Regions from separate parts of the Terrabacter koreensis genome, predicted to be linked through region 1. Evidence: predicted binding sites of a transcription regulator. Region 1 holds the regulator's gene; each other region holds the start of a gene.
The links. Region 1 encodes LexA, which represses DNA repair genes until DNA is damaged. Its sites were predicted from a motif close to TCGAACANNTGTTCGA; they were not measured.
Positions count from the first base shown of each region.

Region 2: a site for LexA is predicted at 2,444-2,459, ahead of ACYVNR_RS00645 (13E12 repeat family protein). Genes of this name have one in related genera too.
Region 3: a site for LexA is predicted at 2,324-2,339, ahead of ACYVNR_RS15875 (HNH endonuclease signature motif containing protein). Genes of this name have one in related genera too.
Region 4: a site for LexA is predicted at 5,683-5,698, ahead of ACYVNR_RS12740 (HNH endonuclease signature motif containing protein). Genes of this name have one in related genera too.

Region 1 covers NZ_BAAGQU010000002.1:318,867-326,480, forward strand. Annotated here, with positions in the region: gene ACYVNR_RS01880 (hypothetical protein) at 1-888, opposite strand, end outside; gene lexA (transcriptional repressor LexA) at 950-1,648, opposite strand; gene ACYVNR_RS01890 (LysM peptidoglycan-binding domain-containing protein) at 1,901-2,314, shown strand; gene ACYVNR_RS01895 (hypothetical protein) at 2,631-2,957, shown strand; gene ACYVNR_RS01900 (alpha/beta hydrolase) at 2,954-4,720, shown strand; gene ACYVNR_RS01905 (hypothetical protein) at 4,795-5,310, shown strand; gene ACYVNR_RS01910 (sensor histidine kinase) at 5,228-6,484, opposite strand; gene ACYVNR_RS01915 (ArsR/SmtB family transcription factor) at 6,610-7,260, shown strand; gene ACYVNR_RS01920 (MFS transporter) at 7,293-7,614, shown strand, end outside.
Region 2 covers NZ_BAAGQU010000002.1:57,630-65,243, forward strand. Annotated here, with positions in the region: gene ACYVNR_RS00635 (LD-carboxypeptidase) at 1-698, opposite strand, end outside; gene ACYVNR_RS00640 (bifunctional o-acetylhomoserine/o-acetylserine sulfhydrylase) at 751-2,067, opposite strand; SAM riboswitch class IV at 2,159-2,278, opposite strand; gene ACYVNR_RS00645 (13E12 repeat family protein) at 2,499-4,043, shown strand; gene ACYVNR_RS00650 (acyl-CoA dehydrogenase family protein) at 4,070-5,233, shown strand; gene wecB (non-hydrolyzing UDP-N-acetylglucosamine 2-epimerase) at 5,300-6,364, shown strand; gene ACYVNR_RS00660 (glycosyltransferase family 2 protein) at 6,361-7,374, shown strand; gene ACYVNR_RS00665 (glycosyltransferase) at 7,371-7,614, shown strand, end outside.
Region 3 covers NZ_BAAGQU010000005.1:770,272-777,885, forward strand. Annotated here, with positions in the region: gene hemL (glutamate-1-semialdehyde 2,1-aminomutase) at 1-780, shown strand, start outside; gene ACYVNR_RS15865 (antibiotic biosynthesis monooxygenase) at 931-1,551, shown strand; gene ACYVNR_RS15870 (LysE family transporter) at 1,625-2,242, opposite strand; gene ACYVNR_RS15875 (HNH endonuclease signature motif containing protein) at 2,343-3,965, shown strand; gene ACYVNR_RS15880 (histidine phosphatase family protein) at 4,100-4,768, shown strand; gene ACYVNR_RS15885 (TlpA family protein disulfide reductase) at 4,768-5,382, shown strand; gene ACYVNR_RS15890 (cytochrome c biogenesis CcdA family protein) at 5,388-6,131, shown strand; gene resB (cytochrome c biogenesis protein ResB) at 6,133-7,614, shown strand, end outside.
Region 4 covers NZ_BAAGQU010000005.1:101,240-108,853, reverse strand. Annotated here, with positions in the region: gene ACYVNR_RS12760 (tryptophan-rich sensory protein) at 1-1,209, shown strand, start outside; gene ACYVNR_RS12755 (lipase family protein) at 1,252-2,508, opposite strand; gene ACYVNR_RS12750 (GlxA family transcriptional regulator) at 2,718-3,680, opposite strand; gene ACYVNR_RS12745 (hypothetical protein) at 3,772-3,933, shown strand; gene ACYVNR_RS12740 (HNH endonuclease signature motif containing protein) at 4,086-5,597, opposite strand; gene ACYVNR_RS12735 (DMT family transporter) at 5,732-6,670, opposite strand; gene ACYVNR_RS12730 (AMP-binding protein) at 6,719-7,614, opposite strand, start outside.

The sequences.
Region 1 (7,614 bases):
GGAGACCTCACCGAGGTCCCACAGCTCCTTCGTCTGGACGCCCCAGTACGTCGCGAAGAGCACGATGACGATGACCTCGGCGACGAGGACGAGGTGGGCGAAGCCCGTCACGGTCAGCGCCGCGACGACCGTCGCGGCGAGGGCGGCCGTGAGCGCGACGGCGATGGCGAGGTAGATGCGGCGGTAACCGCCACCGGAGTCGTCACCGACGGCCCGGTGCCGCTCCTCGGTGCGCAGCGCGCTCAGCGCCATGACGGCGATGACGCCGGCCACCATCGTGGCCGCCGCGATGCCGTGGCTCAGCGCGATGAAGCGGTCGCGCAGGACGAGGAAGAGGGCCAGCTCGACGAGGAGGACACCGGCGCAGGCCAGGGTCACGACCACCGAGCGCGCGGTGGGGCGCGCGGCCGCGTCGCGCACCATGGCGCCCCGCTTCAGGGCCGCCACGATGACGGCACCGATGGCCGCGACGACGACGAGCGACCAGATGTTGTTGCGCACCGCCGCCGCGATCTCGGCGGGCGTCTGGGTGTAGGCGTTGGGTCCGCAGCTGAAGTCGGGCACCGTCGGGACCATGGCGACGACGAACGCCATGAAGCCCGAGAAGTTGAGCAATACGTCCTCCTCGGACGAGTGCCCCTTGTAGGCGATGAGGCTGGCCCCGAGCGCACAGAGGGAGCCGACGAAGACCGTGCGCGCGGGCGTGTAGTAGTACGCGCTGATCGACCCGAGCCAGCAGCTGTGGTCGGTCTCCCACCACCACTGGTAGCCGACCGAGAGCAGCAGCATGAGCAGGAGTGCGATCATCGCGCCACGCAGGTAACGGTAGGTGTAGACGACGTCGCGGGTGCGCCCGGCGGCCATGGTGGTCTCCTCTGCAGGACTCACGTCTCCAGAGTCTGGCGTGGGCCGGGGCGATGCGCCTGTCGGACGCAGCCCCGGCGGCCCGTCAGATGCGGCGCAGGACGGCGGTGACCTTGCCCAGGATCGTCGCGTGGTCACCGTCGATGGGGGAGAAGTCCTCGTTGTGCGGCATGAGCCAGACATGGCCGTCGACGCGCTTGAAGGTCTTCACCGTGGCCTCGTTGTCGAGCATCGCCGCGACGACGTCGCCGTTCTCGGCGTGCTGCTGCTGGCGCACGACGACCCAGTCGCCGTCGCAGATCGCCGCGTCGACCATGGAGTCGCCGTTGACCTTGAGCAGGAAGAGGTCGCCCTCGCCGACGAGCTGCTTGGGCAGCGGGAAGACGTCCTCGACGACCTCCTCGGCCGTGATCGGGACGCCGGCGGCGATCTGCCCGAGGACGGGGACGTAGGAGGCCTCGGGGCGGGCGTCGCCCGAGTCGGTCTCGGTGTCGTAATGGGTGCCGCTGCGGCTGCCGACCTCCTCCGCCGTCGCGTCGGGCGAGACGATCTCGAGGGCGCGCGGCCGGTTGGGGTCACGTCGCAGGTAGCCCTTGGTCACGAGGGCGTTGAGCTGGTGGGAGACGCTCGAGGGGCTTGCGAGGCCGACGGCGTCGCCGATCTCGCGCATGCTCGGCGGGTAGCCCCGGCGGTCGACGGAGTTGCGGATCACCTCGAGCACTCGCCGCTGACGCACGGTCAGCCCGTCGCCGGTCTCGCGGTCGGGAAGCTCGGTCACGCCCATGGTGTCCCCTTCGTCGGCTCGTCAGACCGTCTGCTGAACGCGGGTCGCAAGCGGCTCGGGAAACCGCTCGGGACCCAGTGTCAGTGGTGGCTGGTGAGGTGTGTGGTGTGAGGAAAGAGTAACGAGGTTCGAACACAGTTGCCAAACACCTGTTCGATGCGTGTCTCGACTTCCTCGAACATACGTGCTACAAATCGTACAGACGTTCTATCGAACACGTGTTCGCCAGATCAGCAGCAAGGGGAGGTCACCATGAGCGCCATCGTCCTCGAGGCCGTTCGTCAGCAGCAGACCAGCGAGCCGCGGCCCGCCGCACGCCCGCATCTCGTCCTCGTGCCGACCGGGCGCGACGCAGCCCGTGCAGCTCGTGCCGCCCGTGCAGCCCAGCCGCCGCTGCGCCTGACCCGGTTCGGCCGCCTCGTGGTCGCCCTGCTCGTCGCCGCAGTCGTCTCCCTGCTCGCCGTCGGGCTCGCCGGCCAGCTCGCCTCGGCCTCGGGCGAGCCCCGTACCGTCACCGTCACCGCGGGCCAGACCTTGTCGGGCATCGCGGCCCGCGAGCTCCCGCAGCTGCCCGTCACCGACGGCGTCGTCGAGCTCCAGGTCGCCAACAGCCTCAGCACCACCCAGATCCACGTCGGGCAGCAGCTCGTCATCCCGGGTCGCTGACGCCCGGAGTTTCCCGGGTCTGAGGCCCCTTGCGTATGCCGTCCGGCTGGCGGCCGCGTGCCTCGACCCTTCCGATCGGCCGCGTTGGCTCCACCTCCAGCGGCTGGCGGATGCGGCGCTTCGACCCCGCCGTTCCCGCCCGGACGCCGCACCCCTGAGGAGGGGGTGCGGCGTTCTGCTGTGTCAGCGCCCCTTTTGCCGGCCCTTTGCCGGCCCTTTGCCGGCCCTGTGGTGCCCTTTGCCGGGGCTGTGGATGACGCGCACCGGGCGCGGCGACCGCGACCTAGCGTGGCTGCTCTCGGGAAGGGAGCAGGGGATGAGGTACGAGATCGACATCCGGACGCTGCGCGCCAGCGTCGCCACGATCGAGGAGGTGCTCGCCGAGGTGCGGCGGCTCGGGCTCGCCGACGACCTGCGGCCGGTCGCCGCGGGGCTGCCGGGCGGCCGCTGCGCCTCGGGCAGGTCGCAGGTGGCTGCCGCGTGGCAGGCGCGACTGGCGACGGCGCAGTGGGAGCTGCGCGAGCTCGGCCGGTGCGTGAGTCTGGCGGCCGACGGCTACGACGCCGTGGAGCGCGTGGTCCAGCAGGCACTCGGCACGGGGGACGACCCGCGGCGCGACGGCCCCCGGCGCAGCGCCCGATGACGGCGGCTGCGGCGGGCGGCGCCCTGCGGGTGCGCGATGTCCGCGCGGGACGTCCCCAGCTGCTGCTCGAGGTGAGCCGGCGCCTGGAGGAGCGACGCCGCCGCCTCGTCGTGCTGTCCGAGCTGGTGCTCTGGCGACGCTCGGCCGCGCCCCGGTGGTCGGGGGCCGGTGCGACCGCCGCGGCCGACCGCTACGGCACGGTCGTGGCTGGGCTCGGGCAGCTCGCGAGCAGCGTCGCGGCCGCGGGACACGCCGTGGGAGAGGCGTCGCACCGGCTGCAGAGTGCGCTCGACCTCGTCGATCGTGCCGACCGTCGGGCGGCCGACGAGGGCGCGTGGGTCGACGAGGACGGGCGGCTCTTCCTCCCCGTTCGCGCCTCCCTGGGGGACCCGGTCGGCGAGGCGCACCGGGCCCGGCTCGACGAGCTGCTGAGGAGCGAGGTCGTCACTTGCCTCCGGCAGGCCACCCAGACAGCCTCCAGGACCGACGAGGAGCTCCAGCACTCGCTCCTCGTCGCGGCGCGAGGAGCGAGCTCGACAGGGGCGGTCGGCCCGGGGCTCGCGGCGTCCCACCTGGCCCCGAGCGACGTCCTGGCGCCGCCGCCACAGGCGGCCGGCGTGTTCGCCTCGGCAGCCTGGTGGCGTTCGCTCACCGACGAGGAGCAGCGTCAGGCCATCCGCGGGCGACCCGAGTGGGTCGGTCCACGAGACGGCGTGCCGGCCGCCGCCCGTCACGAGGCGAACCTGCTGCTCCTCGACCGCGCCGAGCGAGCGGCCGTCGCCCGCGAGTCGGACGCGCGGCGCGACGGCTCGCCCTGGAACGCCCGGGAGCGCTCGCGGGCGCACGAGCAGGTGGACGGCATACGCGCGGTGCGTGACGTGCTCGCCCGTCGAGACGGAGGGCCTCGGCGGCTGCTGCTCGTCGACACGCGCCAGCGCGACCTCAGGGCTGTCGTCGCCGTCGGCGACGTCGACCGGGCGGAGCACGTCGTCACCTTCGTCGGCGGACTGTCGACGATGGTCGGCGCCGATCTGCGCCGCTACGACGACACGTTCGTGCGCATGCGGTCGGAGGCGCGCGCCATCGCTCGCGGGCAGGACGTCGCTGTCATCACGTGGATGGGTTACGACGCCCCGCAGGTGGACGAGATCGTGTCGTCGATCGACCGTAACGTCCTGAACACCAAGGTCGCTCGCGAGAACGCGGGAGCACTCGCCGACTTCGTCACCGGCGTCGAGGCCGCCCGGCAGCGCCCGGCCCACCAGACCGTGTGGGCGCACTCCTACGGCAGCACGCTCGCCGGGTTCGCCAGCCTGCGCACCAGCCGGATCGACGACATCGCCGTGTTCGGTGCTCCGGGGATGCCCTTCACCGACCTCGCGCGAACCGCCCTCCGACCGGGAGCCCTCAACGTCCTCGGCGCGATCGGCGACGACGTCTTCGGCTACGGCTGGATGGTGCACGGCACACGGCCGCAGGAGGTCGGGGGCGCCCTGCGGCTCTCGACGTTCGCACCCAAGCAGCCGGGCACGGGGTGCAACCACTGGATGCGACCGCGGTCCAGCTTCGTCGACGTCGGCCGTACGTCGGCCGGGCACTCCGACTACCTGAGAGCGGGCACCGACAGCGCGCACAACCTCGTCGCCGTCGCCGCCGGACGTCCCGACTTGCGCATCCTGCAGGGCGCCGACGAGCGAGCCTGCACCACCACGGGGCCGAGCCTGGGCTCAGACCCGCTGCGTTGGCCGAGGCTGGTCCCGTGATCGCGTCGGCGGCGTCCCCGCGCGGGGACGCCCTGGTCGTGAGGGCATGCCTCACGGCAGTGCTGGTGCAAGCCGTGGCTCCGGTGTTCGTCGCCTGGGCCGGCTACGGCGCCGGAGCAGCGGCAGACGCGGCGGTCGTCGCGGTGTCGTCCCCGCTGCTGCTGGGCGTCGTGGCGTTCGGGGTGGTCATCGCCGTCGCGCTCGACCGGCAGCGACCACCGCCCGCGCTCCTCGAGCCGGTGCAGCCCGGCGCACCGCCGGGCACCACCCGCGCGCGGCTGCGCTGGGCCGGCCTGGCCGCCGTGGCCCAGCTCGCCGTGACGGCAGCGGGGGTGGTCATCGACAGTGGCGCGCGGGGTGGCGCCGTGGCGCTGGCGGACGCGATCGACGACGGGTCCGCCGCCTGGACGTTCGTGCTGCTGGTCGTCCAGGGCGGCTTCATCGAGCTGCGTGCACCCGTCGCGTTCGGGATCGCGTGGTCGGTGCTGGCCAGAGCGGCACAGCCGGTCAGGCCTTCTGGACGGTCTCGGTCTCGTCGGTGGCCGGCAGCTCGAACCAGACCAGGGTCCCGGGACCGTCGGAGTGGCTGATGCCGATGGAGCCGCCATGCGCCTCGATGATCCGCTTGACGGTGGCCAGCCCGATGCCGCTGCCGTCGCCTGCTGTGCCCACGCGGCTGAAGAGCTCGAACACGCGCTCACGATCGCCGGGCGCGATGCCGACGCCGTTGTCTCGCACCGAGGTCCGCCACATCCGTCCGTGGCGCTCCGCCGAGACGCCGACGATCGGCGAGACGTCGGGACGGGCGTACTTCACGGCGTTGGAGACGAGGTTGAGCAGCACGGAGTAGAGCTGCTGGGCGTCGGCCGGGAGGGTCGGGAGCTCGCCGACCTCGACGGTGGCGGCCTTCGCCGTCAGCGTGGGCGCCAGGTCCTCGAGCACCGAGCCGATCACGACGCGCAGGTCGCTCGGCTCCTTGTGCAGAACGGCACCGACCCGTGCGTGCGCCAGGATCTGCTCGATCATCCCGGCCATGCGGGTGGCGGACCGGAACGCAGTAGCGACCAGCCGCTCGGACCACTGGTCGGCCATGACGGCCGGCTGCTGGCCGAGCATCTCGGTGCTCGCCATGATCGCCGTGAGGGGAGTGCGCAGGTCATGGCTCACCTGGCCGGCGAAGACCGACAGCGCCTCGTTCGAGCGGTGCAGCTCGTCGCGGGTCTGGGTGAGGGCGGCCAGCGAGTCCTCGAGCTCACGGGTGCGCAGCCGCAGCTCGAGCACGTCGACGACGCGCTCGGCGATGGCGACCAGGGCCTGCTCCTGGGCCTCGTCGAGCTCTCGGGGGGTGGAGTCGAAGACGCACAGCCGGCCGATGATGACGCCTTGGGGGGTGGTCAGCGGTGCCGAGGCGTAGAACCGGACGTCGCCCAGGATCCCTGTGACGAAAGGGTTCTCGCGGAACCGTTCGTCGACGCTCGCGTTCGGCACCACGACCCGGTCGGTGTGCTCGAGCACGGCGGCACACATCGAGTCCTCGCGGGCGCAGATGGAGGGCTCGAAGCCGGTGGTGGCGATCTGCTGCTGCTCCGTCGAGGTGATGAGGTTGATCGCGGCCGTGGGCACGGCGCAGAGCTGGGCGGCGATGTCGACGAGGGCCTGCAGCTCCCGAGCCGGTGCCCGGCCGAGCACGTCGTAGCGCCACAGGGCGTCGTCGCGCCGCTGCGCTCGGTCCAGGTCGTCCTCGAGGGTGGTCCGGTTTGTCACGATACGAAGACTGCATCGAGTTCGAGAGCCGGGCAAGCGGTTCTCGCCCCGTGTCGTCGGTTGCGTGACGGCCAGTTATACAAGAGCCCTTGTCAAAGTCTCGCCCGCCATCGAGGGTGGCACTCGTGCCTCGACTCACTGCCGCCGAACGTCACCTCGCCACCAGCCCGGCCGACGCCGCCGTGAAGGGCGGCGAGTCGGGGTCTGCGCTGCTCGACGCGCTCACCGCCTTCCACCACCCGACACGCCGCTGGATCTGCGAGCTCCTCTCTGCCGACGGCCCGGCGAGCGTCGGCCGCCTCAGCGGGGCCACCGGGCTCGCGGCCGGGTCCGTCAGCCACCACCTCGGTGTGCTGCACCGCTACGGCTTCGTCGAGCCGGCGCCCGAGCTCGCCCGCGACTCGCGCGAGAGCTGGTGGCGCATCCGGGCCCGCGACCTGACCTGGGACGCGGTCGACTTCGCCGACGGCACCGTGGCGCGACGCGTGGCGGCGACCGCCGAGGCCGAGAACTTCCGCCACCACGTGCGGGCCGTGCAGGAGTGGCTCGTCGAAGGCCAGCACGTGGACGAGGAGGTGCGCCGCGCGGCCGTCGCCACCGACACCTTCGTGCCGGCGACCCTCGACCAGATGCGCGAGCTGTCGCAGCGGCTGACCGACATGATCGTCGAGTGGAGCGCTGCGTGCCGGGCCGACGCGCTGCAGCGCCCGCACCTCGACCGAGTGCCGGTGCGCGCCTCGGCTCGCGTCTTCCCGAGCCGGCCGGTCGGGCGATGAGCCGGGCCGAGGCACCCACGTCAGCTCGGGCGGTGCCGACCCCGCCCGAGCTGGCGGAGGCGCCCGAGCTCATCGGCGAGGCGCCACCTGACGTGACCCGGGACCGGATGGTCCAGGGCTGGGTCGCCGCTGTCACCCTGTCGTGGTTCGGCGACGCCATGTGGGTCGTGGCGCTCGCGTGGACTGCTGCCCAGACGCTGTCGCCGGGTCTCGCCGGGGTCGTCCTCGGGGCTGAGACCCTGCCCCAGGCGGTGCTCGTCCTCGCCGGAGGGGTCATCGCGGACCGCTTCGACACCCGGCGCGTACTGGTGACGGGTCGGGTGCTGCAAGCGGTCGTCCTCCTCACGGGCGCGA
Region 2 (7,614 bases), 260 kb from region 1:
GCGTCGCCGTAGCGGCCGCCTGCGAGGAACCCGATCGTCTCGACGCAGCCGCCGACGACACGGCCGGCCAGCATCGCGGCCTCGCCCTCGTGGCCCGGGTCGATGCGAGTCCACGTGCCGCGTCCCTCGAGGGTCATCGCCGAGACGCTCGGGTCGGCCGCGTAGTCGTCCCAGCCGGTCGAGCGGAAGCGGCCGGGGGAGTGCTGCTCGAGCTCCGTGCCGGGGATGGCTGAGGCGACGTCGACCCAGTGGAGGATGCCGTCGGGCAGCCGGTACGGGGTGTCCATGAGGTTCTGGCCGTGGATCGTCGCGATGCCCGTGGCCAGGGTGAGTGGTGTGAGCCAGGTCGACGTGTCGGAGAAGCCGACGCACCACGTCGGTTCGGCGGCCGCGACCGCGTCGAGGTCGAGCAGGTCGAGCAGGTCCATGCCCGTCTCCCCGCCCCAGGGTGGCACGACGGCCCTGATCGTCGGGTCGAGCAGCATCGACATGAGCTCGGCCGCGCGCGCCTCGCGGGGCCCGCTCACGTGGGAGGGCGCGTGGTTGAGCTCGCCCACGACGACGTCGAAGCCGCGGTCGCGAAGGCACCCGACGGCATACGTGAACCGCCCCCAGAGGGCGTCGCCGACACCCGAGCTCGGCGACGTGACGCCGATGCGGTCGCCGGGACGGAGCGGGGCGGGGTAGCGGATCGGCATGGCCGACATGGTGCCAGCCGTGCCGATCCGCCACACCCCGGTGTTCCGGGTGTCAGGCCTTCGCGGCGGTGAAGCCCTGCTCGAGGTCGGCGACGATGTCGTCGATGTTCTCGATGCCGACCGAGAGGCGCACGAGGCCGGGAGTCACGCCCGCGGCCCGACGGTCCTCCTCCGGACCCTGCGAGTGGGTCGTCGACGCCGGGTGGATGACGAGGGAGCGCACGTCGCCGATGTTCGCGACGTGGCTGTGCAGCGTCAGCGCCTCCACGAACTTCTTGCCCGCCTCGAGTCCGCCGGCGATCTCGAAGGAGAGCACGGCACCTGCCCCGCGGGGCGCGTACTTCTGCGCGTTCGCGTGAGAAGGGTTGTCGGGCAAGGACGCCCACACGACGCGCTCGACCTGGTCGTGGCCCTGGAGGTAGGCCGCGACCTTGGCCGCGTTCTCCAGGTGACGCTCGATGCGCAACGACAGCGTCTCGAGTCCCTGCGCGATGAGGAACGCGTTGAACGGCGCCGCGGACGGGCCGAGGTCGCGCAGCAGCTGCACGCGGGCCTTGAGGATGTAGGCGAGGTTGGCGCCGAGCGGGCTGCCGACGCCGAGGTCACGCGCGAAGACGAGGCCGTGGTAGCTCTCCTCGGGCGTGTTGTAGTTGGGGAACTTCTCGGCGTCCTTGGCGTAGTCGAACCGGCCCGCGTCGACGATGACGCCCGCGATGGACGTGCCGTGGCCGCCGAGGTACTTGGTCGCGGAGTGCACGACGACGTCGGCGCCCCACTCGATCGGGCGGATGACGTACGGGGTCGCGATGGTGTTGTCGACGACGAGCGGCACGCCGACCTCGTGGGCGAGACCGGCCACGGCCTCGATGTCGAGCACCTCGGCCTTGGGGTTGGCGATCGTCTCGCCGAAGAACGCCTTGGTGTTGGGCCGCACGGCCGCGCGCCAGGAGTCGATCGACGTCGGGTCCTCGACGAAGCTCACCTGGACGCCGAGCTTGGGCAGGGTGAACTTCAGCAGGTTCACCGTGCCCCCGTAGAGGCTCGGCGACGCGACGATGTGGTCACCGGCCTCGGCGATGTTGAGCAGGGCCAAGGTGGTGGCCGACTGGCCCGACGCGACGAGGAGCGCGCCCACGCCGCCCTCGAGAGCGGCGATGCGCTGTTCCACGACGTCGGTCGTCGGGTTCATGATGCGGGTGTAGATGTTGCCGAACTCCCTGAGCCCGAACAGGTTCGCCGCGTGGTCCGTGTCGTTGAAGACGTAGCTCGTGGTCTGGTAGATCGGCAGGGCGCGCGCCCCGGTGGCACTGTCGGCGCTCTGGCCGGCGTGGATCTGCTTGGTCTCGAAGGACCAGTTGGGCTCGGTCATCTCTCGTGTGCTCTTCCTCAGTCGTGTCGATGACCGGGCCCGTGACGGGTGATCGGGCCGGCGCACCGACGGGTCGGTGCGGGAGAGGAGCTCTCCGCGCTTGCCCGAGCGCCGGATGGCGTCAACGGGCCAGGTCCTCACCCGGGGCACCCCGCCGCGGTGGGAGGGTTGCCGGCCAGCGAGCCGGGGCTTGGCGCTGGCACTCATGACCTACTCGCGAGTGTACGTACGCGCGTCCGGCAGGTGGGAGCGCGTGTCCTCATCGTGGACGCACCTTCTCGCGCACACCGAAGCAGCGCGGTGCGCGTGGCGCGAGTCGCACTGTGGCGCAGTCGAACTCGTTGTCCACAGATGTGTCGAACCCCTTGCCATGTGGTCGAACATTTGTTCTACTCGAGGTAGGGTAACGAGCAGACAGGGGAGGTGGCCGTATGCCGTACGTCGCAGCACCGCGGTCCCTCTGGTCCTGGCTTCGTGACGTCGAGTACGAGCCGGCGGCCTCGGGTCACCGGTGCGGGCGGGTGCTGGTCGACGAGCGGGCCCGGTCGGTCGAGGTGACCGAGACGCTGCTGCGGGCGAGTGAGCGGGTGATGGCGCGGGTCGAGGCGCTTGAGGCCGTGAAGGCGCGCGTGGAGGCGGACCTGATGGCTGCATACGGGGCGTTGCACACGATCGCGGAGCAGCAGATCCAAGCCTTGCCGGCGGGGTCCTCGCGGCGGGCCGCGGCGCTGGTCTCGCCGGTGCGGGTCGTCGCGGAGGAGATCGCGCTCGCGACCGGCGTCGGGGCCGGGGAGGTCGGGCGCCGGTTGACGCTCGCGACAGCCCCACGGCGACACCGGCGTCTGCTGGCTGCGCTGCGTGAGGGCGGCACGTGGCTCTACCGGGCGGTGCAGGTCGCGTCCGAGACGGTCCAGCTGCCGGATGCGGACGTCGCGGCGGTGCAGGAGGCGGTGCTCGCCCCGTCGCGGGACGGGCGGCCGGTGGGGCAGCGGACGTTCACGGCCCGGTTGCGGCGGGCGGTCGCCTCGGTCGACACCCGCGGCACGGCCGAGCGGCGCGCGCACGCGCGGTCGCGGCGGGGCGTGTTCGGGCGGATGGTCGAGGACGGCATGGGCTGCCTGACGATCACGGCTGACGCGGGAACGGTCGCGGCGATCCTGGACCGGCTCAACACGACCGCCCGGAGCCTGCGCGGCACGGGCGACCCGCGCACGCTGGACCAGCTGCGCTGCGACCTGGCCACCCACGCCCTGCTGCGCAACGCCCTCACCCCGTGCGACGCCGGCCTGGTCGGCGGCGCCCTGACCACGGCCACGGGCGAGGCCGCCGCCGATGGGGGCGCCGCGGGTCCGGCCGGTGTGCCGGCGCCGTTCACGGGTGACGCGGCGGCGCGGGTGTGGCTCGTCGTGCCGTTCGAGGTCGCCACCGGCCACAGCGACGCCGCGTGCGAGCTGCCCGGGCACGGCTGGGTCACCGCCGCCCACGCCCGCGAGATCATGACCCGCCCCGGCTCGGTCTGGCAGACCCTCCCGGTGAATGTTCGCGACGGCCACGCGATCACCCGCCCCACGAAGGCCTACCGGCCCACGCCGGCGATGGTCGAGCACGTCCGGGCCGTCGACGGCACCTGCCGCGGACCCGACTGCCACGTCCCCGCCGCCCGCTGCGACCTCGACCACGAGACGCCCTGGCCGTCCGGTGAGACGTCAGTGAGCAACTTCTACGCCAAGGAACGCCGCCACCACAACCTCAAGACCCACCAGGTCTGGACCAGCACCCCGACCCCTGACGGCGGCTTGCAGTGGACCACCCTGACCGGGGCCTGCTACACCACCTACCCCAAGAACTGGCGCGAAGGCGCGGGCCCACCACCCGGAACGGGCCCTCCACCCGGCCCCGAACCACCGCCCCTTCTGAGTGTCTGGCGGGACCGTCAGTCGTGGTCCGTGGCGTCGATCACTAGGACGTCCTACTAATCCGAACCGGCGAGTAGGATCGCGCCGTGAGCACGAATGCCGACTTCGACCTGTTCCGGACCAGCGAGGACCACGAGGCCCTGCGGGAGGCCATCCGCGCGATCGCCGAGGACAAGATCGCCCCGTACGCCGCCGCCGTCGACGAGGAGGCGCGCTACCCGCAGGAGGCGCACGACGCCCTCGTCGCGTCCGACTTCTTCGCTCCGCACGTGCCCGAGGCCTACGACGGCATGGGCGCCGACGCCCTCGCGACGTGCATCGTCATCGAGGAGGTCGCCCGTGTCGACGCCTCGGCTTCCCTCATCCCGGCCGTCAACAAGCTCGGCTCCCTGCCGCTCATCCTCGACGGCAGCGACGACGTGAAGTCCCGCTACCTGCCGCCGCTGGCCAAGGGCGAGACGACCTTCTCCTACGGCCTGTCCGAGCGCGAGGCCGGCTCCGACACCGCCTCGATGAAGTGCCGCGCGAGACAGGACGGCGACGACTGGGTGCTGAACGGCCAGAAGTCGTGGATCACGAACGCCGGCGTCTCCGAGTACTACACGGTCCTCGCGGTCACCGACCCCGACGGCCCGCGAGGCGGCAACGTCTCGGCGTTCGTCGTCGAGAAGTCCGACGAGGGCTTCACCTTCGGCGAGAAGGAGCGCAAGCTCGGCATCAAGGGCAGCCCGACCCGCGAGCTCCACTTCGACAACGTGCGCATCCCGGGTGACCGCATCGTCGGCCAGGTCGGCGACGGCCTGAAGATCGCCCTCCGCACCCTCGACCACACCCGCGTCACCATCGGCGCGCAGGCCGTCGGCATCGCCCAGGGCGCGCTCGACCACGCCCTTGCGTACGTCAAGGAGCGCAAGCAGTTCGGCAAGCACATCGCTGACTTCCAGGGCATCCAGTTCATGCTCGCCGACATGGCGATGGAGCTCGAGGCTGCGCGCCAGATGGTCTACGTGGCGGCCGCGAAGTCCGAGCGCGGCGACAAGGACCTGTCGTTCTTCGGCGCCGCAGCCAAGTGCTACGCGTCCGACGCCGCCATGAAGATCACGACCGACGCGGTTCAGCTGCTCGGTGGCGCCGGCTACACGCGCGACTTCCCCCTCGAGCGGATGATGCGCGACGCCAAGATCACGCAGATCTACGAGGGCACCAACCAGGTCCAGCGCATCGTCATGGCCCGCTCGCTCTTGCGCTGACGGCGGCCGCGGCACACGTTCGGGCCCGGTACCCTCTTTCACGATCCCGAACCGGAGAGGCAACTCGTGAAGATTCTCAGTGTGGTCGGTGCCCGACCGCAGTTCGTCAAGCTCGCCCCGATCGCAGCCGAGCTGGACCGGCGTGGCGACGAGCACGTCATCGTCCACACCGGACAGCACTACGACGTCAACATGAGCGACGTCTTCTTCACGGACCTCGGCATCCCGGCTCCGGACGCGCACCTGGCCGTCGGCTCCGCCACCCACGGCCGCCAGACGGGAGCCATGCTCGGTGCGATGGACGAGGTGCTCGAGCAGCACCGTCCAGACTGGGTGCTCGTTTACGGCGACACCAACTCGACCGTCGCCGGCGCCCTCAGCGCGGTGAAGATGCACGTTCCAGTGGCCCACTTGGAGGCCGGCCTGCGCTCGTTCAACCGGCGCATGCCCGAGGAGCACAACCGGGTCATGACCGACCACGCCGCAGACCTGTGCCTGGCTCCCACACAGACGGCGATGGGGCACCTCGCGCACGAGGGTTTGGCCGAGCGGAGCGTCCTCGTCGGCGACGTCATGACCGATGTGCTCTACCGGGTGCGCGAGTCCGTGGCCGACCGTCCGGCCGAGCTGCCGGTCGAGCTGCGTGACCGGCCGTTCCGGGTCGCGACCCTCCACCGCGCTGAGAACACCGACGACCCCGAGCGCATCGCGGCGATCATCAAGGCCATCGGCCAGCTCGACGTGCCGACCCTGCTGCTCGCGCACCCGCGCCTTCGTTCCCGTGCTGCGGCACAGGGGCTGGACCTCGAGCAGGGCTCGGTCGTCGTCGCCGACCCGCTGCCCTACCCGCAGCTGATCCGCGCGGCAATGGCCAGCGTCGGTGTCATCACCGACAGTGGCGGTCTCCAGAAGGAGGCGTTCCTGCTTCGCGTCCCGTGCGTCACGGTGCGCACCGAGACGGAGTGGACCGAGACCGTCGAGCTCGGTTGGAACCGCCTCGCCCCCGACCCGTCCCTCATTTCGGCAGCCGTCGAGGGCTCGAGCCCCCAGCCCACGGATGCGGCGCCGTACGGCGACGGACGGGCGGCGGTCAGGGCCATCAGGGCCATCGCCGGGTGGACTCTGGCGTGACCTTCCTGATGAACGAACCAGGCCTGGAGAGTTCCTCGCCCGACGAGCAGTGGCCGTCCGTAAGCGTGATCGTCCCCGTGCTCAACGAGGAGCGGCACCTGGCCGAGGCGGTGCGGATGATCCTCGCGCAGGACTACCAGGGGGATCTCGAGGTCGTGCTAGCCCTCGGTCCCTCCACCGACCGCACCAGCGAGGTTGCAGCCCTTCTCACCCGGGACGAGCCCAGACTACGGCTCGTCGACAACCCGTCGGGTCGCACGCCCGATGCCCTCAACGCGGCGATCGACGTCTCGACCGGCGAGATCGTGGTCCGCGTCGACGGCCACGCCGAGATCTCGGCCTCTTACGTCACGACCGCCGTGCGTGAGCTCGTGCGGGTCGGGGCCGACAACGTGGGTGGGGTCATGGACGCCCAGGGCACCGACGACTTCACGCGTGCTGTCGCGTGCGCCATGAAGAGCCCTCTGGGCGTGGGTAGCTCCCGCTTCCACGTAGGCGGCGAGGCGGGAGAGTCCGAAACCGTCTACCTCGGCGTCTTCCGTCGGAGCGCCCTCGAGCGGGTGGGCGGCTACGACGCACACTTCGCGCGGGCGCAGGACTGGGAGATGAACCACCGCATCCGCGAAACCGGCGGACGGGTGTGGTTCACGCCCGAGCTCAGCGTCACCTACCGCCCGCGTTCCAGCTTCCGGGCGCTGGGCTCGCAGTACTTTCACTACGGCCGGTGGCGTCGTGTGGTCGCCCGCCACCACGAGGGCACCATCAACCCCCGTTACCTCGCCGCGCCCGCGATGGTCACCGTCACGACGGCGGCCCTAGCCGTCGGCGTCGCCTGGCCGACCGCGCTGCTGGTGCCCGCGGCATACGGAGTCGGGATCCTCGTCGGGGGCGTCGCGATTACCCGTGGCGAGAGCCTGCGCACCCGCGCCTTGGCGCCCCTCGTCCTCGGGACCATGCACTGGTCGTGGGGGATCGGGTTCCTGACGAGTCCCCGCGGCATCGCTCGATGAGCGCCAGCGAGGGCGCCGTCCTCATGCTCGTGTGGACCCCGGTCGCCACCGACACACGGGTGTTGCGGGAGGCGAGCGCGCTCGTCTCGGCCGGTCACAGCGTCCACGTCATCGGTCGCGCCGTTCCCGAGGACTTCGTGCCACCCGCAGGCGTCACGGTGGCCTCCGCCGGTCTCTCGCCTAGGTCCACCGGCCGCACCAGCACGCCGTCGGCCCTCGAGCGTGCGGTCCGCTGGGCTC
Region 3 (7,614 bases), on a different contig from region 1:
GGCGAGACGATCGTGCTGCCCTACAACGACCTCGGCGCGGTCGAGGCCGCCTTCGCGGAGCGTGGCCACGAGATCGCGGCCGTCATCACCGAGGCGGCCCCCGGAAACATGGGGGTCGTGCCACCCGCACCCGGCTTCACCGAGGGCCTGCTGCGCATCACCAAGGCGCACGGCGCACTGCTCGTCTCCGACGAGGTGATGACCGGGTTCCGTTGCAGCGCCTCGGGTTTCTACGGGCTCGAGGGGCCGTATGCCGCCGGGGCCCCCGACCTGTTCACGTTCGGCAAGGTGATGGGTGGCGGGTTCCCGACTGCAGCTTTCGGCGGGCGGGCAGATGTCATGGCCCTGCTCGCTCCGCAGGGGCCTGTCTACCAGGCCGGCACGCTGTCCGGTAACCCCGTCGCGTCCGCGGCCGGTCTCGCCACCCTGCAGGGCTGCACCCCCGCCGTCTACGAGCGGCTCGACACCGTGGCGCACGCCATCGCGGACGCCGTCGCGAGCGAGCTCACGGCGGCCTCGGTGCCCCACACCATCCAGTGGGCGGGCTCGATGTTCTCCGTCTTCTTCCGCGACGGCGCCGTCATGGGCTACGACGAGGCCAAGGACCAGGACACCGCGGCCTTCCGCCGCTTCTTCCACTCGATGCTGAGCCAGGGCGTGCACCTGCCGCCGAGCGCCTTCGAGTCGTGGTTCGTGTCCGCGTCGCACGACGACGAGGCGGTCGACCACGTCATCGGCGCGCTGCCCGCGGCAGCCCGTGCCGCGGCCACGGCCGACTGAGCCACGACGTGGCCGCGCGGCCCCGCGGTGCCGGCCCGACGGCATACGCCCTCGGGAGCGGCAGGGCATTGTCGGGGCGGGCCCGGGAGAGGAGTCTGGACGGTGACGGCGGCGCCGTCCGGGCGCTGCCTCGACCGAGGGAGGTGGGCCGTGCACGCACGTTCCACGACGGTCATGGGCCGTCCCGGCATGATCGAGACCGGAATCGCGCACGTGCAGGACGTGGTGATGCCGCGGGTCAGGGAGATGGACGGGTGCATCGGCCTGTCCATGGTGGCCGACCGCACGAGCGGCCGCTGCATCGTGACGACCGCCTGGCGTGACGAGGACGCGATGCGGGCCACGGCCAGCATGGTCGAGCCGCTGCGCACCCAGGCTGCGGAGATGCTCGGAGGTGAGGCGAGCGTCGACGAGTGGGAGATCGCCTACCTGCACCGCGACCACCGGGCCGCCGACGGTTGCTGCGCCCGCATCACGTGGACCGAGGCCGACCCCGGCTCGATCGACCGCGTCATGGATGCGTTCCGGATGGGGATCATGCCCCGCGTCGAGCAGCTGGAGGGCTTCTGCAGCGCCAGCATGTTCGTCGACCGTGCCTCCGGGCGGGCCTGCGTGACAGCGACATACGACTCGACGGAGGCGATGATGGCGAACCGGAACGCAGCCATGGGGATGCGCGCCGACCTCGCGGCCGAGACGGGGCTGCGCATCATGGAGGTAGGCGAGTTCTCGCTCGCCATCGCGCACCTCGACGTGCCTGAGATGGTCTGACTGGCAGGCTGATTCGTCGATGGCGCCGCCCGATCAGGTGGCGCCATCGGCATGGCTGCCGGTGCGCCGCGGGCTAGTGGACGGCCGCGAGGAGCACTCCCACACCCACGAAGAGTCCGCCGAAGACCCGGTTGAGGGTGCGCTGCCCCGACTCGCGCTCGGTCAGCCGGCCCAGGCCACGCGCGGCCGCGGCGAAGAAGAACCACATGACGACCACGTCGACGGCGACCACCGTCGCGGCAAGCACGGCGTACTGCATCAGCAACGGCTGCTCGGGGCGGATGAACTGCGGCGTGAAGGCGAGGAAGAAGACGACGGCCTTCGGGTTGGTGAGGTTGACGAGCAGCCCGCGGCGGAACATCGACCAGGCGGGCTCGTGCTGCAGCTCGCCGACCCTGGCAGCAGCAGCGCGTGAGCGGAACTGCCGCACGCCGAGGAAGACGAGGTACGCGGCGCCGGCGTAACGGATGACGTTGAAGAGCACGGACGAGCCCGCGACCAGCACCCCGACACCCGCGGCGACGATCGCGATGTGGGCGAGCAGTGCCACCTGCTGCCCGAGGATGCCCCAGATCGAGCGGGTCCAGCCCGACCCGAGGGAGTTGGCCATGGTGTTGACGGCTCCGGCGCCCGGGGTGAACGAGATCAGCGCGCTGGCGGCGACGAGGGTGAACCAGAGTGACCACGACACGATCGCGAGTGTAGGTCGGCCACGGGTCGGAACGGATTCGGCGTCCGTGCGCTGCGTTCGCCGGCGGAGCGCTGTCGGTGGTAGCACATATGTTCGACTCATGGCACCGGAACCGTCGACGCTCGAGCTCCTGAGGAGCCGGCTGGCTGACCTCGAGGAGCGTCAGCGCGCGGCGGGTGGCGCGGCCGAGGCCGGGTTCTGGCAACTGTTCTCGGGGCGTATGCCGTCTGCGTCGTCTGGGTCGCGCGCACCTTCCGCGCGGGGTCGGGTCAGGACGCGGCGTGAGGCGCCGGCCGCGCGGCCGGCGGCGCAGCCTCGAGGGGCCTGGGCCGGGCTGACGGCAGAGGAGCTGGACTCGATCGACCTGCGCGACGTGCGCTGGACCGACCCGCCCGATTTCGAGCAGATGGTCAACGACCCGGCGTGGACCGAGTCGATCGAGGAGCGCATCGAGGCCAAAGTTGTCCTCAGCGGCGAGGGCCAGACTGCGAGCTGGCACGCGACGGAGGCGGTGACGCTGGAGGCGAGCCTCGGGGTCGGGCTGGGCGGGCACCCGGAAGCCGCGCTGGTGGCGGCGACGGAGCGGGTCGCGGTGCAGCGGCGGGGGCTGGAGGTCACGTTGGTGACGTTGGTGTCCGAGCTGGTCGCGCGGGGGGTGGACGCGCCGGGTGGGTTGTCGCGGGTCGACTGGCTCCGCAGTCTCGATGCGTCCCTGACGGCCGGGCAGGCGAAGGCGTTCGTGACGGTCGGGACGGCACTGGCCGACCGGCGGTGGGCCAGGTTGCGGATGCTCGTGGCGACGCAGCAGGTCACGGTGGGCAACGCGGCGCAGGTCATCGAGTTCCAGGAGCGGGTCGCGCCGGTCGCCGACCCCGACGACCTGGCCACCGCGATCGGTGACCTGACGGCGCAGGCGGGGGTGCTGCGGCCGGAGGAGCTGGCCCGCCTGGCCCGGCACCACACCGAGCAGGTCCGGCCGCCGCGGGACGAGGACTCGCTGGACCACGGGCGACGCCAGGCCCGCGGCCTGTGGTTCACCCCGCCGACGAAGACCGGGATGGTGGGGCTGCGCGGGATGCTCGACCCCGAGGGCGCCGCGATCCTCCAGGCCGCGATCGACCCGCTCGCCGCGCCGCGTCCGGTCAAGGACGAGCACGGCCACACGACCGCGCCCGACGAGCGCACCCCGGCCCGGCGCCGGATGGACGCCCTGCTCACCATCACGCAACGGGGTGTCGCGGCCGCCCGCGGCGTCCCGGTCACCGAGAAGGCCAAGGTCGTCGTCCTCATCGACTACGACACCCTCACCGCCGACCTCGAGAACACCCTGGGCGCCGGCAAGGGGGCCGGCAAGGGGGCCGGGATGACGTTGACCGGGGACGTGCTCTCACCGTCGGTGGTGCGGCGGATGGCGTGCGACGCGGGAATCATCCCCGTGGTCCTGGGCCGGGACGGGGCACCGTTGGACGTCGGCTACCGCGAACGGCTCTTCACCTACAGCCAGCGCCTCGCGTTGATCGCCCGCGACCGGGGCTGCAGCTTCACCGGCTGCACCGTGCCCGCGACCTGGTGCGAGGCCCACCACGTCGTCCCGTGGCACCGCGGGGGCAGGACCGACCTGACCAACGGGGCCCTGCTCTGCCCCCACCACCACACCCACGTCCACCAGCACGGCCTCACCGCGACCGTCACCGCGACCGGGGTCACCTGGCACACCAGATGACCCCGCCCCGCACCCCGCCCCGACCCCGGCGGGGTCAGCGGCATGTGTGCACGCGCCGTGGGACGGGTCACAGGGGGCGCACAGGAGCGGGTGCGGATTCGGTCCTGAGCACGACGTTTGAGAGACTGTCGCCCATGGGTCAGAGCACGGACGGGGCGGCGGCGCGCGCCGACGACCTCACGGTCGTGCACCTCATGCGACACGGTGAGGTCCACAACCCGGAGGGCGTCCTCTACGGGCGCCTCGACGGCTTCCACCTCTCCTCCCTCGGCACCGACATGGCCCGCCTCGTCGCGGCCCATCTGGCGACCAACGACATCACGTGCGTCGTCGCGTCCCCCCTCGAACGGGCGCAGGAGACCGCCGCCCCCATCGCGGCCGACCACGACGTCGAGATCCGCACCGACCCGCGGGTCATCGAGTCCGAGAACCGGTTCGAGGGCCGTGGGGTCAGCGCCGGCGAGCTCCTCCACCCGCGCAACTGGCACCTGTTCCGTGACGTGACCAAGCCGTCGTGGGGTGAGCCCTACGAGCAGATCGCGGTCCGCATGCTCGCGGCCATCGCCGACGCGCGCGATGCCGCACGTGGGCACGAGGCCGTCATCGTCAGCCACCAGCTGCCCGTCTGGACCGTGCGCAACAAGCTCGAGGGTCGCCGCCTGTGGCACGACCCCCGCAAGCGCGAGTGCACTCTCGCCTCGCTCACGTCGCTGACCTACCAGGGCGACGAGCTGGCCTCGATCACGTACTCGGAGCCGGCGGCCTCGCTGCTCGTCGGCGCGAGCAAGAGCGTGGGCGCCTGATGGAGCACGTCGACCGACGCACCGCACTGCGGTGGGGCGCCGTCGCCATGGCCGGTGGTCTCGTGACCTTTGCCGCGGCGTGCTCGTCCGACCCGAACTCCGTGGCCGACCAGGCCCGTTCGGGTGACCGCAAGGGCTACGTCGCGGGTGACGGCTCCATCGAGCAGGTGCCCGTGGCCGAGCGCGGCGAGCCCGTGCGCTTGAGCGGCACCACGCTCGAGGGCAAGCCGTGGGACATCGCCGAGCGTGCCGGCACGGTGCTCGTCGTCAACGTGTGGGGCTCGTGGTGCCCACCGTGCATCGAGGAGACCCCGGCCCTGCAGAAGGCGTGGGAGACCGTCCAGGCCAAGGGCAAGAAGGTCGAGTTCATCGGCCTCGACAAGCTCGAGTCCCCGGAGACCGGGCTCGCCTTCCAGACTGCCAACAAGGTCACCTATCCCTCGCTCGCCTACGACGGCGGGGTGCCGTTGCTCGCCCTCCAGGGCAAGGCGTCGGCGACCCCGACCACGCTCGTCCTCGACGGTGAGGCCCGCATCGCCGCCCGCGTCTCGGGGCCGGTCTCGACGACGACTCTCCTGGGGCTCGTCGACGACGTGCTCACCGGGAAGGCCTGACCCCCGTGGGCTCCGAGATCGCTACCGGTTCGCTGCTCGTCGCGGCGGCCGTCGCCCTCGTGGCCGGCTTCGTCTCGTTCGCCTCGCCGTGCGTGCTACCGCTGGTGCCAGGCTTCCTCGGCTACGTCACCGGCCTGTCGGACGTGTCGCTCGAGAAGCGCTCCCGAGGCCGGCTCGTGCTGGGGGCGCTGCTCTTCGTGCTCGGCTTCACCGTCGTCTTCCTCATCGCGGCGGCAGCGGTCTCGGCCGTGGGCCTCGCCTTCCGCGAGCACCAGAGCGTGCTGCTCCGGATCGGTGGCGCGGTCGTGCTCGTCATGGGTGTGCTCTTCCTCGGCGTGGGCCGGTCGTATGCCGTCCCGGTGAGCTGGCGACCGCGTGCTGGTCTCGCCGGCGCGCCCCTGCTCGGCGCGGCGTTCGCCGTCGGCTGGTCGCCCTGCATGGGCCCGACGCTCGGGGCGATCCAGGCGATGGCGGCGCCGATCTCGGCCGAGTCCGGGTCGATCGGCCGGGGGCTTGCGCTCGCCGCGGTCTACTCGATCGGGCTGGGGCTGCCGTTCGTCCTCATGGCCGCGCTGTGGGAGCGGGCGGGGCGCGCGAGCGACTGGCTGCGTCGTCACCGCCGCGTGCTGCAGACCGTCGGCGGCCTGCTGCTCGTCGTCGTGGGCCTGCTCATGCTGACCGGGGTGTGGGAGACGGTCGTGGTCTGGCTCCAGGTGCGCCTCGTCAACGGTTTCCAGGTGGCGATCTGAGATGACCACCGACACACCCGTGAAGCCGCGCAAGGGCAAGGGCCGCGCCAAGGACCAGCGCCCCGAGCCGGCGCTGCCCGATCTGGGACCGCTCGAGCTGCTGCGGTGGGGCTGGCGCCAGCTGACGAGCATGCGCACCGCGCTCTTCCTGCTGCTCCTGCTGTCCATCGCGGCCGTGCCGGGGTCGATCTTCCCGCAGCGCAACATCGACGCCGGCCGGGTCGCCGACTACATCGCCCAGAACCCCACGACGAGCCCGTGGCTCGACCGCCTCGGCTTCTTCGACGTCTACGCGTCGGTGTGGTTCTCCGCCATCTACCTGCTGCTCTTCATCTCGCTGGTCGGCTGCATCGTGCCGCGCACCAAGGTGCACGTGGCAGCGCTTCGGGCGCGGCCCCCGAAGGCGCCGGCGAGACTGCACCGCCTCGACGAGCACGCCGAGCTGACGACCTCGCTGTCGCCCGACGAGGCCCTCGAGGTCGCGCGTGCCGCCCTGAAGCGCAAGCGGTTCCGACTCCACTCCCACGACGGCGTGAGCCTGTCCGGCGAGTCCGGCTACCTGCGTGAGACGGGCAACCTGCTCTTCCACCTCGCGCTGACCGGCATCATCATCGGCATGGCCGTCGGCCACGTGTTCGGCTGGCGCGGCGACATCATCCTCGCCGAGGGCGACAAGTTCGCGTCGTCGGCGGGCACGTACAACACGATCTCGCCCGGTCCCTGGGTCGACACCGAGAGCCTGCCGCCGTTCGTGCTCTCGCTCGACAAGCTCCACGTGGAGTTCAACGAGACGCCCGGTCGCGGTTTCGGGCAGCCGCGCCTCTTCGATGCCCAGACGCGGCTCCAGCGCGACCCCGGCTCGCCGGCCAGCGAGGAGACCGTCTCGGTCAACCACCCGATCGCCGTGGACGGCGCCGACATCTTCCTGCTCGGCAACGGCTACACGCCGGTCGTCACGGTGCGCGACGCCAAGGGCACCGTCCTCTACCGCGAGGCGACGCCCTTCCTGCCGCAGGACGGCAACTACCGCTCCCTCGGCGTCATCAAGGTGCCGTCCGCGACGCCGAAGCAGCTCGGCTTCACCGGCTTCTTCCTGCCGACCGCCGAGCCCACCTTCGCCAACGGCCCGGCGTCGATCTTCCCCGACGCCAAGAACCCCGAGCTCGCCCTGTCGGTGTGGGAGGGCAACCTCTTCCCGGGCGGCGCGCCGCAGTCGGTCTACACGCTCAACACCGACGAGATGAAGCAGGTGACCAAGGCCGACGGGTCGCCCGCCCTGGTCCGTCTCAAGCCGGGCCAGACCTACCAGCTCCCGGACGACCGGGGGTCCATCACCTTCGACAACGTCAAGCGCTTCGCCGGCCTCTCGGTGCGCACCGACCCCGGGGCCCCGATCAGCCTGGTCAGCGCGATCCTCGCCACGCTGGGCCTGATCCTCGGCCTCACGATCAAGCGCCGACGCGTCTTCGTGCGCGTCCGCCCT
Region 4 (7,614 bases), on a different contig from region 1:
CGCAAGGCGCTCAGCGGGGTCGACGCCGCGTGGTACCTCGTGCACTCGATGGACGACCGCCCCGACTTCGAGGAGCGCGACCGCGACGCGGCCACGACGTTCGGCACGGCTGCCCGCGAGGAGGGCGTCGGCCGCATCGTCTACCTCGGCGGGCTGCACCCCGACGACGAGGTGCTCTCGCCGCACCTTGCCTCGCGCGTCGAGGTGGGTCGCATCCTGCTCGACTCGGGCGTTCCGACGGCCGTGCTCCAGGCCGCCGTCGTCATCGGCGACGGGTCGGCGTCGTTCGACATGCTGCGCTACCTCACGACGCGCCTGCCGGCGATGGTCGCGCCGAAGTGGCTCGACAACCGCATCCAGCCGATCGCCGTCGACGACGTCGTGACGCTGCTCGTCGGGGCGGGCAGCCTTCCGCCCGAGGTGAACCGGACGTTCGACATCGGCGGACCCGACGTGCTCACCTACCGCGAGATGATCCGCCGCTTCGCCGACGTCACCGGGCAGCGGCGACCGGTCGTCGTCACGGTGCCGGTGCTGACGCCGCGGCTCGCGAGCCACTGGGTCGGCCTCGTCACGCCCATCTCGGCCGGCCTGGCCAAGCCGCTGGTGGGGAGCCTCGTTCACGAGGTCGTCGCCAAGGAGCGCGACATCGAGCAGCACGTCGACGTGCCGGGCGGGCTGACGGACTTCGACACGGCGGTGCGCTCGGCCATGGCCTCCGTGCCGCCCGACACGGCGTGGCGCAACCTGGCGCTCACCGGGGCGGCGGTCACCGCGGCCGCGCTCGCGGGTTCGATCGCCACCCGGCCCGACTCGCGCTGGTACGCGTCGCTGGACAAGCCGGCCTGGCAGCCACCGCCGGCCGCGTTCCCCGTGGTGTGGACGGCGCTCTACGCCGACATCGCGGCAAGCTCGGCGACGGTGCTCACCGAGCTCGACGCCTCGAGCGACAAGGCGGCCCGCAACTCCTACCTCAAGGCGTTCGGCACGAACCTCGTGCTCAACGCGGCGTGGAGCGCCGTCTTCTTCAGGGCGCGGCGACCGTGGGCCGCGGCGGCCGAGGCGGCGGTGCTGACGCTCAGCTCCGCCGACCTCGCCCGCCGGGCCGGGTCCGTCAACAGGACGGTCGGTGTGGCCCTGTCGCCGTATGCCGTGTGGTGCGGTTTCGCGACCGCCCTCTCGGCCGCGATCGCGCGTCGGAACCGCTGAGGCCCGAGGTCGCCCGGTCCTGCCGATCCCTGGCCCGACCGGTCACAGCCACCAGCAGTCGGAGACCTGCGGGAGGCCGGCGACCCTCGCCTCGAGGAAGGCGAACTGCTTGGCGAACGACGGCACGGCGCCGCCCACGTGGGTCGGGGTGATGTTGGGCGAGAACGCGACGTTCGCACCACGGGCGCACCAGTCGCTCGCGAGACGCCGCCCGACGGCATACGGGATGACGTCGTCGAGCGCCGAGTGGGTGACGAGCACGGGCACCGTGGGCTTCAGGCGGCCGATGCGCTGGTCGGCGACGATCGAGCGGAAGGGCTCGGCGGCGGCCAGCTCGGTGAGGGAGCGGCCGTCCTTCGTCAGGTCGCTCGAGCGGGTGAAGGCGTGCAGGGCGATGGACTCGGCCACGCACTCGCCCTTGACGGCCTGGATGACGGACGTGCCGCGGGCGTTGAGGAAGGCGTCGAGGTCGAGGCCGTAGGCGGCGGACTGTCCGGCGACGGCGTAGAGGGCGAAGGCGGAGTAGAGACCGCCGTCGAGGTTGGCGGCGACGGCACCGAGGTCGGCGGGCACGGCGCCGGCGACGGCACCCGTGACGTCGAGGTCGGGCGCGTACGAGGGCGCGAGCTCGGCCGCGGCCGCGGTGGCCCCGCCGCCCTGGCTGTAGCCGGCGAGCATGACCGGACCCGCCGAGGGCAGTCCCGTGCCGGGGAGGCGCTGGGCCGCGCGGACCATGTCGAGAACGGCGTGCGCCTGCGCCTCGCGCACCATGTAGGTGTGCGTGCCCGCGGTGCCGAGACCCTGGTAGTCGGTCATGGCGACGGCGTAGCCACGCGCCAGCAGGCCCGAGATGAAGACGCCTTCGTACTCCGAGCCGGCGGCGAGCTGGCGGCTGGGGGCGCACTGGTCGCCCATGCCCTGGGTGCCGGCGGCATACCCGACCACGGGGCGGCGGCCCGGACCGATCCACGGGATCGGTGGCACGAGCACGGTGCCGGTGACCGCGATGGGGGCGCCCGAGCGGTCGCGGGTCGCGTACATGACGCGGGTGGCGGCGGCGGTCGAGCGGAGGGTGCGCAGCGGGTCGAGGTAGAAGGTCATCGCCTCGGACCGCAGCACGCTGCCGGGCGGCCCGTCGACGGTGGCCGGCGCGGCGTAGAAGTCGCCTGCCGCGCGAGCTGTCGTGACGGGTGACATGACTGCTGCGGCGACGGCCAGCACGACCACGCCGGCGATGCGGCGGAAGCGGTGTGCGCGCTGGCGGGTGGGGAGGGACGGCGGTGCGGAGGGGTGGGTCACGGAGGGCGCTCCTCTGGCCTGGGGACGACGCCGTTGTCGTCCCACTGGCCAGTAACCTACGTGCGGTAAGAAGCGGTGTCGCGGCGAGATCGGGGCCGCTAGATCGGTATCAGGATGTCTAGCGCTGACGCGAGACAGTCGAAGACGCCGGGATCGAAGGCGTCATGGGAGGTCGGGCCCAGTTCGGCGCCTGCCCTGCCGGTTCCCGCTCAGGCGGACACGGGCTGCTTGGCGAAGGCGCGGCGATAGGCGACCGGCGGGATGCCGATCTCGCGCTGGAAGTGGTGGCGCAGCACGGCAGCGGTGGCGAAACCGCTCTCGCGGGCGATGCGTTCGACATCGAAGTCCGTGGTCTCGAGCAGGTGCCGGGCCCGCAGCACCCGCTGGCTGGTCAGCCACTTGTGCGGGGTCGTGCCCACCTCGGCGGCGAAGCGCCGGGCGAAGGTGCGCTCGGACATCGCCGCGCGCCGCGCCAGGGACGGGATCGAGTGCTCCTCGTCGAGTCGCTGGGCCACCCACTCCATGACGTCCTGCAGTCCCTCGCACGGCTCGGCCGGCAACGGGGTCTCGACGAACTGGCGCTGCCCGCCCGAACGGTGCGGCGGTACGACCATCCGGCGCGCGATGCGGGTCGCGACCTCCGAACCGAGCTCGGTGCGCACGAGGTGCAGGCAGGCGTCGATGCCGGCCGCGGTGCCGGCGCTGGTGAGCACCGGGCCGTCCTCGACATAGAGGACGTCGAGGTCGACGCACGCCCTCGGGTGCTCGTCGGCCAGCCGGGCGGCATACCGCCAGTGGGTGGTGCAGTCACGACCGTCGAGCAGGCCCGCGGCCGCGAGCTGGAAGGCACCGGAGCAGACGGACAGCACGCGCCCGCCGTGCTCGACCGTGTGACGAAGGATCTCGAGGACGTCGGGGTCGAAGGGACCGTCCACCGAGCCGCCGGGGATGGCGACGAGGTCGGCGCCGCGGGCCGCCTCGAGGGGCAACGGGGCGACGATGCTCAGCCCGCTCGTCGTGCGCAGCGGCTCGCCCGGTCTGGCCGAGCAGACGCGGAAGTCGAAGGGCGGGACGCCGTCGTCGGTGCGGTCGATGCCGAAGACCTCGCTCAGCACGCCGAGCTCGAACATGGCGACCGGTTCCTGGGCGATGACCGCGATCGTGCGCAACATCCGGCCAGCATCGCACGGTTGGCAGAATCTTGTCGACAGTCGTCAGTTCTGCCACTCGTGGCGGGATCACGGCGGGCGCAGAATTTCTGCCATGGACATCATCTTCTTCATCGCCATGATCGTCGCTCTCGTCGCAGCCCTCGGCCCGCACCACCGCCGGACGTTCTCGCTGCCACGCGCCCCCTTCGGCGCGGACGCCGAGGTCGACCGCGATCTCGTCAGGGTCCTGCACGACGTGCCCGTCGCCCACTGAGCCGCACCGACGACCCAGACCGTGCCGGAGCATCCACGCCGACCAGAACCGAACTCCTCCGGCTGACGCCGGGTCGACCGACCCGGCGTCACGCATGTCCGCCGCGCGCTATCCAGCAGGAGCCACGTGGGCCAGGGCATGGGCACGCCTCGTCAGAACGGAGGCGGGTCGCTGCTGGTCTCAGTACACCCGGTATCGCCGCAGCGCGGCGGACTCGACGCACCTGAACAGCCGCCGGGATCTCGTAGCGCTTCGCGCCAGTCCTTCGGGTAGGTGATGTAGTCGCGGCGCGCGAGGGTGGTCCAACAAAGCCCGTCGTCGTCGACCTTCTCGACCGTCCAGGCCCGGGCGGTCTTGGGGTTGTGGCAGCCGCGGCTCAGCGACTCGAAGTTCGAGACCCGCGTCTCGCCCTTCGGCCACGGGACGATGTGGTCGACGTCGCAGCGCTCGGCCGGCACCTGGCACCCGGGAGCGCGGCACACGCCGTCGACGGCGCGCACGTGCTCGACCATCTCGCGCGTCGGCTCATAGCGGTCGGAGGACAGCTCGAGCGCACGACCCGAGTCGACGTCGACCGCGAGTCGCTGCCAGACAGAGCCTGGCGCGGTCATGATCTGACGGGCGTGCGCGGCGGTGACCCAGCCATGGCCGGGGATCTCGCACGCAGCATCCGACAGGCCGACGGCGACCTCGAACGGCACGACGATGCGGACGACAGCCGGCGGCGCGGACGCGAGCCACGACCCGCACGTCGGCGCAAGCGTGGCCGAAGATGGGACTGCCGCGTCGAGCCCGGCCGAGCCTGCGGAGGAGGTGGTCGCGACGTCGGTGCCCGATGGCTCGACCGACGGGCTGAGGACGGGACCACCAGAGCCCGACACCGTGCCGAAGAGGGCGAGGTCGGTGAGCACGTCGCTGCGCAGCTGGTCGAGCGTGCGCTCGTCACCGGCTGCACGGGTGGCTCGGGCCAGCGCGTCGACCCGGTCGAGGACGCCGACGACCCGTTCCGCCGGAGCGACGACCGTGAACACCCCCATACCGTCGTCGGTGAGGCGCCCGTGGACGTTGCGTCGACGAAGGGCCGCGCAGCGTCCTTCGCCCTCACCGCGATGGTCGGCACTGCGGACGCAGCGGCGCAGTCGGCTCATGAAGAGGCGCTGCGACGACACAGAGCCGTCCGGCGCGGGCGCCAGCACGGCAGCCTCGAGATCAGGGAGCACGCTGTCGTCGAGGGACCGGGTCTCGGCGACGACCTGCAGGGCACGGTGCAGGCTGACGCGGCCTTCGGACAGTCGCTGGCGCAGCAGCCGGTGGCGTCTCGGTGTCGTGGCCAGCTCGAGCCGACGCGACACCTCCGCGGCGCCGACCCCCGTGGCAGAGGCGATCTCCTGGGTCACGACCTGGTCGACGGAGAGCGGGACCGGCGTCCGCGGGAGTCTCGCGAGCTGGAGCTCCTCGACCGTGTGCAGCGCTGCATAGGCGGCGATCAGCCGTGCCTCGGTGCGTGCCTTCGACCGCTCGAGCGCCTCGATCTCGGCGACGAGTTCCGCCGCCTCCTCGTCGAGCCCCTCATCGCGGAACGAGCCGTCGGCGTCTGCAGTCGCCCGCGGACCCGTGCCGGTGAAGCGGCGCACCGAAGCGGCCTCGCCGCGGGCACCCAGCACATAGGCAATCCGGGCCAGAACGGTAGGAGTCGCCTCCTGATAAGGCACGCCGCCCTCCTCCTGCCGTCGGATCCAACAACTCCATTAGAACACCAGTTCGAACAGAATGAAAGGTTTGTCCACACGTGCGGCATTCACTCGACCGTCTCGGCGGCAACCGGGCATCGTGGCTTGCGCCGCGTCAGCAGCACACCGGCGATGCACAGGGCGCCGCCCACGAACGTCAGCGGCGGGGGCACCTCCGACAGCAGCGCCCACGCGATGAGGGTGGCGATGAACGGCACCAGGAAGGTCGTCAGGGTCAGCGTGCCCGCGTTGCTGCGGGCAAGCACGTAGGCCCACGTCGAGAAGGCGATCGCCGTCGGGAAGATGCCCAGGTAGGCGATCCACCACAACGTCGCCGCGTCGCTGTCGCGGACCACGGTCACGAGCTCGCCGCTCCACGGCAGGCACACGACGGCGCCGATGATGCAGGCCAGCCAGGTGACCTCGGGGCCCGGGAGTCGCCCGAGGAGCGGTTTCTGCGCGAGGACGCCGACGGCATACGTGATCGCCGCCAGCACGGCGAGCCAGACGCCGACCATGTCGCCCGAGTCGCCGGAGGAGAAACCGCGTGCGATGACGACGACTCCCGCGAAGCCGACCGCCATCCCGATGAGCAGCCAGCGCGTCATCACCTCGCCGAGGAACACGGTGGCCAGCAGCGCGACGATGATCGGCCCGATCTGCACGATGAGGGCGGAGGTGCCGGCGTCGATGCGCCGCTCGGCCTCGTTGAGGGCGAGGTTGTAGACCCCGAACCAGCCGATGCCGCACAGCAGCAGCAGCGGCCAGTCGCGGCGGGCCGGCCAGGTGCGTGGCCGGCGGAAGACGAGCACCCCGAGCGCCACGGACGCGACGAGCAGCCGGCCCAGCGACAGCGCGCCGGGTGGGACGTCACGCCCGAGGTGGCGGATCGCGACGAAGGCCGACGCCCAGAGCAGCAGGGTCACGGCCACGGCTCCGAGCACGAGCCAGGTGGTGCGGCGAGAGGTGACTGGGGCCTCTGCGGTGGCGGGCGTTTCGACGGTCACCAGCAGACCGTAGACGCCGGCACCGACACGGCGCCGCAGGGTTTCCGGTCAGGTGTGCGCGACTTGCCGCCACGCAGGCCACGCTCCGACCCGCGCCAGCCGCTCGCCGACCCACGGCAGCACGCGCGTCCACAGCAGCCAGTACGCGACACCCACGACCATCGAGCCGGTGAACGCGAGCACGGGCCGACCCCACAGGTGCTCGAGCACCTGCCAGTGGATGACGTAGACGTAGAGCGAGCTCGCGGCCAGCACCTGCACGGCGGGCACGAGCCACGCCGGCAGACGGGTGGTCGGCTTCCACACGAGGGCGAGCACGAACGCGAGCGACAGGACGTCGCGGGCAGGATTGCCGGAGAAGGTGCCGACGAGCAGCACCGCAGCGACGGTGACCCACCACCGGTGCCGGGGCGTGCTGACCCGCGCGATGGCCCAGCCGAGGAAGAAGAGGAAGAGGACGACGAGGGCCGAGCCCTGCATGCGCGGCACGGGCAGCTCGAAGAGCGGGAGGCGCAGGGTGAAGGCGGCCAGGGTCAGCGTGACAGGCAGGCCGAAGGGCCAGCGCTTCTCGAGCCGCGCGACCGCGGGGACGGCCGTGAGCACGATCGCGACGACCAGGGCGAAGACGAGCGCCTCGATGAACCAGAAGCGCCATGGTGGCCCGAGACGCTGCTCGCCGAACGCCCAGTTGAGCAGGAACAGGTTGCGGGTCTCGTAGTCGCCCCACACGAGGTGCGCGGGCACGATGACGGCGAGCGTGGGGACCACGATCCTCACCAGGCCGCGCCCGAGGGCCCGGAGCCGGGCGGCCCGCTGCGGCGCCGCGAGCGCGAACCGCGCGACGTTGAAGCCCACGAGCACGAGCAGCGCGTGCGCGGTGCCCTGCAGCGCGAAGAGGTCGGCGTGCGTGCCGACGATGAGCAGGATCGCGAGCGCCCGGAGCC